3 regions of the Nocardia sp. NPDC051052 genome follow, and region 1 is predicted to be linked to each of the others. Evidence: riboswitches for the same ligand, from Rfam matches in the RefSeq annotation. Region 1 holds a riboswitch; each other region holds the start of a gene.
The links. A riboswitch is a leader RNA that binds a small molecule or an ion and turns the genes downstream of it on or off. The one in region 1 is predicted to bind S-adenosylmethionine.
Positions count from the first base shown of each region.

Region 1 (4,207 bases):
GCTGTCGTGGCGGTAACAGCGAGTCGGTCTAGACCTTGTGCGGCTCGCTGGCCCGCAGCATGTCCTCGCGCTCGACGACCTTGACGCGCTCGCGGCCCTCCGGCTCGCCGAGCGAGCGCTCGTGCGCGTCCAGGCGGTACCAGCCCTGCCAGGTGGTGAACGGGATGCCCTTGCCCTCCAGGAAGGCGGTGACGGCGTCCAGCTCCGGCTGCGCGGCCGGGGTGAAGTTCGCGCTGTCGTCGAGCAGGCAGGCCACCGTCTCGTTCGCGTCGCCCTTGGTGTGGCCGATCAGGCCGACCGGGCCGCGCTTGATCCAACCGGTGACGTAGGTGGCAGGCACGTAGCGGTCGGCGCCGTCGGCGTTCTCGTCGCCGATCACGCGGCCCGCCTCGTTGGGCACGGTGCCCGCCTGGTCGTCGAACGGCAGGCTGGTCAGGTTCTGCGACAGGTAACCGACGGCGCGGTAGACCGCCTGCACGTCCCATTCCTTGAAGGTGCCGGTGCCCTTGACGTTGCCGGTGCCGTCGAGCTGGGTGCGCTCGGTGCGCAGGCCGACGACCTTGCCGTCCTCGCCGAGGATCTCCGAGGGCGACTCGAAGAAGTGCAGGAACAGCTTGTGCGGGCGGTTGCCGACGTCGCGAATCGCCCACTGCTCGAGCGTGTTCGCGATCATGTCGACCTGCTTGGAGTGGCGGCGCGCGGCCTCGGAGCCCTCGTCGTAGTCGATGTCCTCGGGATCGACGATGACCTCGATGGTCGGCGAATGATCCAGCTCGCGCAGCTCCAGCGGGGTGAACTTGGCCTGCGCCGGGCCGCGGCGGCCGAACACGTGCACCTCGAGCGCCTTGTTGGCCTTGAGGCCCGCGTAGACGTTCGGCGGGATCTCGGTCGGCAGCAGCTCGTCGCCGGTCTTGGCCAGCACGCGGGCCACGTCGAGGGCGACATTGCCGACGCCGAGCACGGCGACCTTCTCCGCGTCCAGCGGCCAGGTGCGCGGCACGTCCGGGTGACCGTCGTACCAGGACACGAAGTCGGCCGCGCCGTAGGAGCCGTCCAGGCCGATGCCGGGGATGCCCAGCGCGCGGTCGGCGTTGGCGCCGGTCGAGAAGATCACCGCGTCGTAGAAGGTGCGCAGGTCATCGAGGGTGATGTCGGTGCCGTAGTCGATGTTGCCGAGCAGGCGCACCTGCGGCTTGTCGAGGACCTTGTGCAGGGCGGTGATGATGCCCTTGATGCGCGGATGGTCCGGCGCGACGCCGTAGCGGATCAGCCCGAACGGCGCGGGCATGCGCTCGAACAGGTCGATGCTGACCTCGGCATCGGACTTCATCAGCGCGTCGGCGGCATAGATCCCGGCCGGTCCGGCGCCGACGATGGCGATGCGCAGCGGGCGGTTACCGGCGGTGTCCGCGTCAAGCCCGGAGGAGGCAGCCTGCGTAACCACGGAGGGCTCGCGAACACCGCTGATCGACTCTGCACTCTGTTCGGTCATCTTTTACGCGCACCCTTATGGTCGAGAACAAATTAACGGCGTCTTCCTTAGCCTAGGCTAAGTTACGCGCTGGCTGGTTGCACCTGGCGGCGCGGACGCTGGAGTTGTCGGCTCGTGGCCACCCCAGCCGCGGCTATGACAGCAGGCCGCAGTCTCGCGATTCTATCGGTGGTGCGTGCGGCCGCCCTCGGCGGTGCGTGAACTGAACGGATGCCGCCGACGTGCGCTACGGGGTTACCCGCTCGCGCACCGTTGATTCCCCGCGCGGCACAACAACCTTCGTCGCCTGCGCCGGGGCAGTGCGGGGGCGCGCGCCGGATATCGCCGCCGACCAGGGATCATCGTCGTATGAGCGATCAGCAGTCACCTGCCGAGGACGAAGTCATCAAGGTCGATCAGACCGACAAGCGTTCCGTGGCACCGTTCGTCGCCGCGGCCGTCATCGCGGTGCTCGTGCTCGGCGCGATCGTGCTCGGCGGGGTGCTGTCGCCCGCTGAGAAAAATGTCACAGAATCGGACCGGATCGCCGCCGCGGTGCGCGACTTCGTCGAGGGGTCCAACAACACCGACCTGGTGCCCCCACCAGGCGCGGGCTGCCAGGGCTTCGATCCGAAGCGGTCCCCACTTGCCGGGCGGTCCGGCGGCGGAAAGACTGTAGAAATCACGAAACTCGATGATCCGAAGGTCGACGGCGACCGGGCGAAGGCGACGGTCACCACCAAGGTCGACGGCGATGAGCAGACTTCCACCTGGAATCTGACCAGATCCGGCGACAAATGGCTGGTCTGTAATTGAGCATTCTCATACCGTGAGCAGCCATTTGACAGGGTGACCCCAGTCCAGGCAATCTCAGCAGAAGGTCATGAGAACCAGTGTCAAGCCCCGGCAATACTGGTCGGCAACCCTCCTCCGCGGTGGGGTGCTCCGGGTGACGACCTGGCCGCGCGTCAAACCCGAGCGTGGCAAGTGCGGATTCTAGGAGGGTCCAGATGAGTTATGCCGGTGACATCACCCCGCAGCAGGCTTGGGATCTGTTGCGAGACAACCCCGAAGCTGTCTTGGTCGACGTGCGTACCGAGGCCGAATGGAAGTTCGTCGGCGTGCCGGACACCAGTTCGATCGAGCGCCCGACGGTGCTGATCGAGTGGGTCGACTCGACCGGCACGCGCAACGGCGAGTTCACCGAGCAGCTGGTCACGGCGCTCGACGGCCACAATCCCGAAGCCCCGGTGATCTTCCTCTGCCGCTCGGGACAGCGCTCCATCGGCGCGGCGATCGCCTCGACGCAGGCCGGATTCGGCACCTCGTACAACGTGCTCGAGGGTTTCGAAGGCCCGGTCGACGCCGACGGACATCGCGGCGGAACCGGCTGGCGTGCCCTCGGCTTGCCCTGGCGGCAGTCATGAGCACGTGCTGTAGGTCCGCGACGGCGTTGGTGGGTACCGAGGTGCGGTCGTGCGGCGTAGGGAGGCAGTCGTGATTACCGGTGGTGCGTTCGACAAGCCGCTGCCCGAGGGCGTCGGCCCCGCGACCCTCGGGGTGCGCGGGGGGTTGCGCCGCTCCGGTTTCGAGGAAACCTCCGAGGCGCTCTACCTGACCTCGGGCTTCGTCTACGAGAGCGCGGAGGCCGCCGAGGCCGCGTTCACCGGCGATGTGGAGCATTTCGTCTACTCCCGCTACGGCAACCCGACGGTGGCCATGTTCGAGGAGCGGATGCGGCTGCTCGACGGCGCCGAGGCATGCTTCGCGACCGCGAGCGGAATGTCCGCGGTATTCACCGCTTTGGGCGCGCTGCTCGGTGCCGGCGACCGAATTGTCGCCGCGCGCAGCCTGTTCGGGTCCTGCTTCGTGGTGTGCAACGAGATCCTGCCGCGCTGGGGCGTCGAGACCGTCTTCGTCGACGGCGAAGATCTGGAGCAGTGGGAGCAGGCGTTGTCCGTGCCCACCCAGGCGGTGTTCTTCGAGACCCCGGCCAATCCCATGCAGACCCTCGTCGACGTGCGCCGGGTCACCGAACTCGCGCACGCCGCGGGCGCGAAGGTGGTGCTGGACAACGTCTTTGCCACCCCGCTGCTGCAGCGCGGCTTCGAACTGGGCGCCGACGTGGTCGTCTATTCCGGCACCAAACACATCGACGGCCAGGGCCGGGTGCTCGGCGGCGCCATCCTCGGCGCGAAGGACTACATCGACGGCCCGGTGAAAACCCTGATGCGCCATACCGGTCCGGCCCTGAGCCCGTTCAACGCGTGGACGCTGCTCAAGGGTTTGGAGACAATGCCGCTGCGCGTGCGCCATTCGACCGAATCCGCGTTGCGCATCGCCCGCTTCCTGGAGTCCAACAAGTCGGTCAGCTGGGTGAAATACCCGTTCCTGGAATCACATCCGCAGCACGACCTGGCCACCAGCCAGATGAGCGCCGGCGGCACCGTGGTCACCTTCGAACTGAATGCCCCCCCGCAGGAGGCGAAGAAGCGCGCCTTCGAAGTCCTCAACCGCCTACGCATCATCGACATCTCCAACAACCTCGGCGATGCCAAATCCCTGATCACCCACCCCGCCACCACAACCCACCGCGCCATGGGCCCCGAAGGCCGAGCCACCATCGGCCTCTCCGACGGCGTCCTGCGCATCTCCACCGGCCTGGAAGACCTAGAAGACCTCCTCGCCGACCTCGACCGCGCCCTCAGCTAGCGGATCGTCCACACAGATCGACGC
Region 1 is NZ_JBITFL010000010.1:330,589-334,795, reverse strand. Features, by position in the region: gene ACIBCN_RS32215 (FAD-dependent oxidoreductase) at 29-1,381, opposite strand; gene ACIBCN_RS32210 (hypothetical protein) at 1,841-2,287, shown strand; SAM riboswitch class IV at 2,351-2,467, shown strand; gene ACIBCN_RS32205 (rhodanese-like domain-containing protein) at 2,482-2,898, shown strand; gene ACIBCN_RS32200 (O-succinylhomoserine sulfhydrylase) at 2,969-4,183, shown strand.

Region 2 (4,207 bases), on a different contig from region 1:
GTGGTTATGCTCCGCTGCCTCCTCCGGGCCCGTCGCTCGCGCGGCGGTGTTCCCCGCAAGACGTTCGGCGAGCTCGGGCGGCACCGCTTCACCACCGAAGATCAACAGCCGGACGGCGTCCAGCGCCTCGGCGGGCCAGGTGGCGGCCAGCGTCGGTACCGTTGACACGATGCTGATTTCGCGCCGCACCAGCCATGGGCCGAGATCGGCGCCGGTGCGGACCAGGTCGCGCGGGGCGGGGACGAGGCAGGCGCCGTTGCGCCAGGCCAGCCACATTTCCTCGCAGGAGGCGTCGAAGGCGACGGAGAGTCCGGCGAGCACCCGGTCACCGGGACCGATCGGGGCATCCGGCAGGAACAGGCGGGCCTCGGCGTCCACGAACGCGGCGGCGTTGCGATGAGTCACCGCAACACCTTTCGGCGTTCCGGTGGAGCCGGAGGTGAAGATGATCCAGGCGTCGTCGGTGGGGGTCGGCAGCGTGCTGGTGCTCGCGTCGGCCGGATTGTCCGCTGCGGCACGGATTCCCGCCGGCGTCGTCGCGATGCCCGCCGCGGTGACGATCGCGGTGACCTGAGCCTCGCCGAAGACCAGCTGGGCTCGCTCGTCCGGGTCGTCGGCGTCGACCGGCACATACGCGGCGCCCGCGTACAGGACGGCGAGGATGGTCAGGTAGAGCTCCCTGGAGCCCGACGGCATCCGAACGCCGACCCGGTCGCCCGGCCGCACGCCCGCCGTGGCGAGCCTGGCCATGGTCTTCTCGATCTCGACGACGAGTTCGAGGTAGCTGAGCACCACCTGGCCGTCATCGATGGCGGGTGCGTCCGGATGGGTCAGCGCGGTCGCGGTCAGGATGTCGACGAGGGTCCGGGCCTGCGGCGTGTGCGCGGTCCGGAGTAGTGGGTCAACCGTCACATCAACCTGTGGTTGGAGCATGACGCCCTGCCCACCTCCCATTCGACCTGCCTCGCACTTCCCTGGTGTTGTTTGTGTCATAGCTGGGTTACCAGTTGGCAAACGCCCTGGTGACCAGTTGTCCACGGTACTCGGGGTTGTCGACGTTTGTTGCTCACCGCCGCGGATGCCGCTCGGGAGAACGCGGGCGGGGTTGTTGCAGGTCGTGGCGATTTCTGCCGGGCGCGCCGAAGCAAGGCCTGGTGGGCGGGTTACCCGGTGGGTTCGCTGGGCGGTCGCTGAACCGACCTGCTCAACCCGGTGTGATTCCCCTCATCGGCCTGGTGATCCTGCAGCTCAGGGCGTTTCGGGTCACGCCGCGGAGGCGGCGGTGCCGACGCCGAGGGCGGTCAGGATGGCGGCGCTGGCAAGTTCGAGCCGATCCCGGATCCTCGGGCGGCGCAGCAGCGCGACCGCGCGAGCGGCGGCCAGCGCCAGGAGCACCATCGCGACCGCCGCAATCGACGATTCGACGGCACCGAGCGCGAGGGTGTTGGCGAAGGTGACCTCGGTCAGGAATTGGGGCAGCACGGCGAGATAGAACAGGCCGACTTTCGGGTTGAACATGCACGAGACAACGCCCGCGGTGAACGCCGAGCGAACCGATGCGCGGGTGCCGCCGCCCGCCTTCGCGATGCCGGCGGCGCCGTCGGATTCCTGGCCGGCCCTGCGCTGCCGCCGTTGCTCGAGCAACGCGCGAATACCCAAGTACACCAAGTAGATTCCACCGATCAGCTTGAGCGCGCGGTACGCCGTCGCCGACTGCTCGAGCAGCGTGGCGACGCCGGCGGCGACCACCACCGCCCACAGCAGCCCGCCCAGCGACGACCCGATCGCGGCCGCGACGCCCGGTCGCGCGTCGACCAGCGAGAACCGCAGCACCAGGAACGAATCCGGCCCCGGCGTGAGCGCCAGCAGGACGCATAGGCCGATGAAGCTGATCAGCAGCGAAAGTGACACCTCACGATGTGAACTCAGAACGGCCGAATTGGCAACGCTTTATTGCCCGCCGACACACGCGGCGGCGCCGTGGTTGACAGCGCCGGGGGACATCTGCCAATCTCGGGATAGGTCATGAGTACCAGCGTTCAGCCCCGGCTTGCTGGTCGGCAACCCTCCTCCGCGGTGGGGTGCTCCGGGTGACGACCGGGCTGACACCCGACCGGGTGCGGCAAGCGCGGACTCGACGAATCGTCTGATTGCGGGTCCCAGAGCCGACGGGATTTTCGTGATGACTGCTGTGGTAACTCAGGACGCCAGGGGACGGCAGACGGCGGAGTCGGCGGGGTGGGTAAGCTCTGCCCCCCTCGCCCGGGTATCCGGCGACGACCTCCAGGTGCCCCTCGTCCAGGGCGGGACGACCACCTACGCCAACTTCGACTACGCCGCGAGCGCACCCGCATTGGCCCAGGTCACCGACCGGGTACAGCAACTGCTGCCGTTCTACGCGAGCGTGCATCGCGGCGCGGGCTACGCCTCGCGGATCTCCACCGAGTGCTACGAGGCGGCCCGCGGTTCGGTGACCCGCTTCCTCGACGCGACCGACGACCAGGTGGTGGTGTTCACCCGCAACACCACCGACTCGCTGAATCTGCTCGCGTCCTGCGTGCCCGGCGACACCGTGGTGCTCGACATCGAGCATCACGCCAACTTCCTGCCGTGGACCAGGCACGGCCGCCGCGTCGTGCAAGCCGCGGCCACCGTCGAGGAGACCGTCGGGCGGTTGGTCGCCGAGCTGTGTAGCAAGCCCGCCGCGCTGCTCGCGGTCACCGGCGCGTCCAACGTCACCGGCGAGGTGCTGCCGCTGGAGCGCCTGGCCACCATCGCCCACCAGTGCGGCGCCCGCATCCTCGTCGACGCCGCTCAGCTCGCGCCGCACCGGCGAATCAGCCTGCGCGACACCGGCATCGACTACCTCGCGTTTTCCGGGCACAAGCTGTACGCGCCGTTCGGCGCGGGCGTGCTGGTCGGCCGCCGCGACTGGCTCGACACCGCGCAGCCCTACCTGGCCGGTGGCGGCGCGGTCCGTGAGGTCACCACCACCGGCGCCGAATGGGCGCCCGCGCCGCAGCGGCACGAGGGCGGTTCACCCAACGTGCTCGGCGCCGCCGCACTCGCCGCCGCCTGCGACGCGCTCAGTCGAATCGACGCCGACACCCTCGCCGCGCACGAACACCGCCTGGCCGACCGACTGCGCGACGGCCTCGCCGCCATCCCCGGCGTCAACCTGCTGCGCATCTGGAACGACGCCCCCGACACGGTCGGCATCGTCGCCTTCACCCTGGACGGCTTCGTCCCCGGCCACGTCGCCGCCTACCTCTCCGCCGAACACGGCATCGGCGTCCGCGACGGCCGCTTCTGCGCGCACCCGCTGCTCGCCCGCCTCGACCTCGACGGTGCCCTCCGCGCCAGCATCGGCCTCGGCACCACCCTCGCCGACGTAGACCGGCTCATCGAAGCCGTCGCCACCCTCGTGCGCACCGGCCCGGCCTGGAACTACGCCACCACGCAAGGACTTTGGAACCCCACCCCCGAAACCCGCCCGTTCACCTCCGAAGCCTCGATCGGCGCGGCGCCCTGCCTCGTCGGCTAGTCCGGCAATAGCGGTCGTCCGACCTGGACGACCGCGCTCAGTCGCCGAGTTTGGTCGGGCGGTGGTAGCGGCCGTTGTAGTAGAGCAGGGGAGCGGCGGCGGGAGTTTCGTTGGTGTTGTCGTGGACTCGGGTCACCAGGCCGACGACGAGGGTGTGGTCGCCGAGCGGGATCAGTTGGTGGATGGTGGCGCGCAGCCAGATGGGGGTGCCGTGCAGGACCGGTTCGCCGGTGTCGAGGGTGGTCCACAGCGAGCGGTCGGTGAAACGGTCCGCAGCTGTGCGGGCGAAACGCTGAGCCAGGTCGTGCTGGTGTTCGCCGAGGAAATGGATGACGACGGAGTCGGCATCGAGCAGAGCGGTCAGGCTGGAAGAGGTGTGCGCGATGTTGAAGGACACCAGCGGGGGCGCCAGCGACAGCGACGCGAAAGACGTCGCGGTGAAGCCGATCGGGCCGTTCGGAGAGTTCAGCGTGACAACGGTGACGCCCGCCGGATAGTGGCGCATCGAGGCGCGGAATTGCTCGGCGGTGATTCCGCTCAGATCATCAGGGACCTGGAAATCCGTGGCGGGCCGTTCTGCTTCGGTCACCCGCCCAAAACTACGCCGTCCCGCCTCTCCGCGTATTTAGGCCAGACTTAGGTGGGGTGAGGGTGGCGTTGGCG
Region 2 is NZ_JBITFL010000003.1:458,747-462,953, reverse strand. Features, by position in the region: gene ACIBCN_RS12475 (Pls/PosA family non-ribosomal peptide synthetase) at 1-933, opposite strand, end outside; gene ACIBCN_RS12470 (LysE family translocator) at 1,264-1,911, opposite strand; SAM riboswitch class IV at 2,022-2,135, shown strand; gene ACIBCN_RS12465 (aminotransferase class V-fold PLP-dependent enzyme) at 2,183-3,544, shown strand; gene ACIBCN_RS12460 (flavin reductase family protein) at 3,582-4,133, opposite strand.
Region 2: it holds a riboswitch for S-adenosylmethionine, as region 1 does, so the genes downstream of both, ACIBCN_RS12465 (aminotransferase class V-fold PLP-dependent enzyme) here and ACIBCN_RS32205 (rhodanese-like domain-containing protein) in region 1, are expected to answer to the same signal.

Region 3 (4,207 bases), on a different contig from region 1:
TGCGTGTCGTGATCATCGATGACGCGTCCGATGATGAGACCTATGCGATGGCCGTCGACGCGGTCGGTGGGGATCCGCGAATCACGGTGTTGCGCAACGACGCCGAGCCGCCCACCGGATGGACCGGCAAAGCCGCCGCGTGTGCGCGACTGGCCGAATCGGTGGTCACGCCCGTGCTGGTGTTCGTGGACGCGGATGTGCGGCTGGCGCCGGGAGCGATCGCCGCGGCCGTCACCGAATTACGCAGGCAGCGCGTCGTTGCGTTGGTGTCGCCATGGCCGATACAGCGGGCCGAATCGGTGGTCGAGGGCTTGGTGCAGCCGTTGCTGTGCTGGTCGTGGGCGGCCACGCTGCCGATCGCACCGGCCAACCGGAGCCTGCGACCGTCGACTTCCGTTGCCTGCGGCCAATTTCTGGTGTTCGACACCGCCGCCTACCGTGCCATCGGCGGACACGCGGCGGTGGCCGCCAGCGCCACGGAAGACCTCGACATCGCCCGAACACTGCGTCGCGCAGGACAATCCACCACCCTCGTTGCCGGGGGCCGCATGGCAAGCACCCGGATGTATGCGGGCACTGCCGAACTCGAGGCCGGTTACACCCGCTGGCTGTGGTCCGCGTACGGCGGCACCATCGCGGGCGGAGCGGTCGTGGGAACGATTGCCGCCCTGGCTTATTGGGTCCCGCCATTGGCGGCTATCAGTGGTCGTGGGGTGATCCGCCGCGCCGGTGTCCTCGGCTACGCGGCGGCCGTCACCGGCAGGCTGCTGGCCCGCTCCACCGAAACCTGCGGCCCGCTCTCCCCCGCTGATGTCCTTGCGGCCCTGGCCCACCCGTTCTCCGTGGCGGCCTACTTGCGGCTCTGGGCGCGCTCCCACCGCGCCCGAGGACGGGGCGCGCTGCGCTGGAAGGGTCGCGCGCTCAGGTCTGACGGCGGGTAGCCCGATCATTCGCGGCACCACGACTGCGGACCTGAAAATGACCCGCTCGCAACGTAAGCGGCACCACTTACGGAACCTCGGTGATCCCCACCGTCGGCAGGAAGAAGCAGGACTTGCCGCCGTTCTCGACGGTGCCGAAGACCGCGGCGAGCACCGTGCCCTGGCCGGTGTCGACAGGCACGGCGCGGACGCCACCCATCGGGAGGGCGGCGAAGAAGAAGTCCTGGATGGCGCGTTCGGCGATCGGGCGCAGGGCGACCGGGACCTCGGGCGGGATCATCGCGCGCAGGATGGTGGACAGCGGACCCATCGAGGCGAGGCCGCCGCGGCCGCTGGTCACGTTCAGCCAAGCCACCTGCATGCCGGTGGTGTCCGGCCCGTCCTGGTTCAGGCCGTAGGGGACGAAGGTGAACATGGTCTGTCCGGCCTTGACGGCGGACAGGTCGAGTCCGGGGATGGTGACCGAGGTCTTGGGCCATGGGCCCGGCACCGCACCGGCGACGGCCGGGGCGAGACCGAGGGAGTTGCCGTTGAGGCAGTACGCGGCCGCGGTCGGATAGAGGAACGGCTGCATGCCGAAGGCGCGCAGGCCGTCGATCGCGGTGTTGTAGACGCCGAACAGGTCGCCGGGAGCGACGGTGCCGGTCTGGTTGGTGCCGGGCGGCACGGGGGCCGTCGTGGGCGGCGCCGGGGCCGCGCCCGCGGTGGGGGCCGCGAGCGCCAGCGCGACCGAGCAGGTCACGACAGCGGACAGCATGGTCAGACGGCGCGGTACGGCCACGGAGACCTCTTCTCCTCGTCGACGCGAATCGAAGGCTGACGGTACTCCGGCAAACGCTGTGAACAGGCGGTATTGCTTGCGGCAAGCTCTCGGCGTGTCTCCCGGCCGCGACGGCGGCCCCTTACACTCACGATGATTACTTCCCTTGCCCAAGGGTCCCCCCGCTGGGCATGATAATTCGGCTCGACCCTGACATCATCCGGTGTCCGGATCGGACGACAACCATCCAGAGCGACCGAGAGACCTGGCTCGTCGACGTCGCAGCAACCCCCCGGTTCACCGGGTGCGGGTGCTTCCGCCGGGACCGATGGAGGAACCGAAGTGATCATCGCCGCTGTCCGAGGCACCCGTTGGCGCCGTCGCCATATCGATCAGTGCACAGTGACGTCCGCGAGCTGTCGGGGCTGACCCGCAGCCAGGCTGTTGCACCCGTCGCTGGCCGGGTGATGTGATCGCCGCCCGATGGGGGCGCGGTCTCGTTCGTTCTTCCGAAGGACCTCGACAATGAGTGAGCGCAGCGAGCGAGCAATAGGCATAGCTGCCACCGCAGTCATGACGGAGCACGGCGATTCGATCGCCACCGCCACGCCCGCACCCGGCGCCGGGACTGCTGTCCGTACCGAATCCGCGCTCGCGCCGGACGAATCCCCCACCGCACCGGGCGATTCCGCGCCGACCGTCGCCAAGACGTGGCACCCGTGGCGTTGGGTGATCAGTGCCGTCGCGCTCGTCCTGCTCGCGCAGTTCATGCACGGTCTGGTCACCAACCCGGGTTGGGATTGGCCGACTTTCGCGAAGTACATCACCGCCAAGTCGGTGCTGGCCTCGCTGAAGGTGACACTGGAACTCACCGCGTGGGGCACCGCCCTCGGCTTCCTGCTCGGCACCGCGCTGGCTATCGCGCGGTTGTCCAGCAATCCGGTGCTGCGGGTGATCTCGTGGTGCTACATCTGGGCGTTCCGGTCGATTCCGCTCATCGTGCAGCTGTTGTTCTGGTTCAACATCGCCTACCTGTACCACACACTGTCGGTCGGAATCCCGTTCGGCCCTTCGTTTTTCACCTTCGAGGTGAACGGCGTGATCAGCGGATTCACCGCGGCGGTGATCGGGCTCGCGCTGCACCAAGCGGCGTATTCGGCCGAAATCATTCGTGCGGGCATCATCTCCGTGGACGCCGGGCAACTCGAAGCCGCTGCCGCGCTGGGCATTCCGAAGGTGCGGCAGTTTCGCTCCATCGTGGTCCCGCAGGCCATGCGCTCGATCCTGCCCAACGCGACCAACGAGGTGATCAGCCTGTTCAAGGGCACTTCGATCGTGTCCGTGATGGCGATCGCGGAGCTGTTCTACCAGGTCCAGGTGATCTACGGCCGTAACGGGCGGGTGGTACCGCTGCTGCTGGTCGCCACCGCCTGGTACATCGTGCTCACCACCGTTCTCTCGGTGGCGCAGTACTACATCGAGCGCCACTACGCCAAGGGCACTCAGCGCACACCGCCGCCGTCACCGACACAGCGGGTCTGGCAGAAGCTGCGCGAGATCGCCGAATCCGGTTCCACCGCACCACGAGGAGCGACCCGATGACCGCCGCACTCGCCGTCGAGGTCCGCGGCGTCCGCAAAGCCTATGGCGCGCACGAGGTGCTGCGCGGCGTCGACCTGACCGTGCGCTCCGGCGAGGTGGTCACGGTGATCGGCCCGTCCGGTTCCGGCAAGTCCACGCTGCTGCGGGTGGTCAACCACCTGGAGTCGCTGGACGCGGGCACCGTGCACATCGACGGGGAGCTGATCGGCTATCGCCTGCGCCGCAATACTTTGCACGCGCTGCCCGACCGCGAGGTGCGCAAGCAGCGCTCCCGCATCGGGTTCGTCTTCCAGCAGTTCAACCTGTTCCCGCATCTCACCGTGCTCGACAATGTCACGCTCGCACCGCTTTCCGCGCAGCGCCGGGACCGCAAGGAGGTCGAGGCCGAGGCGCGGGTGCTGCTGGACCGGGTCGGCATCGGCGCACTGGCCGACGCGTACCCGCGCAGGCTGTCCGGCGGGCAGCAGCAGCGGGTGGCGATCGCGCGGGCACTTGCCTTGCGTCCCAGGGTGATCCTGTTCGACGAGCCGACCTCCGCACTGGATCCCGAGCTGGTCGGCGAGGTGCTCGACGTGATCCGTGACCTCGCGCACGGCGGCACCGCGCTGGTGATCGTCACCCACGAGATCGGCTTCGCCCGCGAGATCGCGGACACCGTGGTGTTTCTCGACGCGGGCGCGATCGTAGAGCAGGGCACGCCCCAGGCGGTTTTCGATAATCCGCGCCACCCGCGCACCCGCGCGTTCCTTTCCAGAGTCCGCTGATGAACAGGTATCCGATGAAGCTCTCCGCCCTGGCCACCGCCGCCGCCACCGCGATCGTACTGCTGGCCACCGGCTGCACCGATCCCGAAGCGGAGTCCGCGGTCAAGCCCGCCGGTGCGATCACCTTCGACCTCTCCGCC
Region 3 is NZ_JBITFL010000001.1:713,110-717,316, reverse strand. Features, by position in the region: gene ACIBCN_RS03175 (glycosyltransferase) at 1-941, shown strand, start outside; gene ACIBCN_RS03170 (hypothetical protein) at 1,009-1,722, opposite strand; SAM riboswitch class I at 1,942-2,036, shown strand; gene ACIBCN_RS03165 (amino acid ABC transporter permease) at 2,275-3,303, shown strand; gene ACIBCN_RS03160 (amino acid ABC transporter ATP-binding protein) at 3,300-4,067, shown strand; gene ACIBCN_RS03155 (ABC transporter substrate-binding protein) at 4,067-4,207, shown strand, end outside.
Region 3: it holds a riboswitch for S-adenosylmethionine, as region 1 does, so the genes downstream of both, ACIBCN_RS03165 (amino acid ABC transporter permease) here and ACIBCN_RS32205 (rhodanese-like domain-containing protein) in region 1, are expected to answer to the same signal.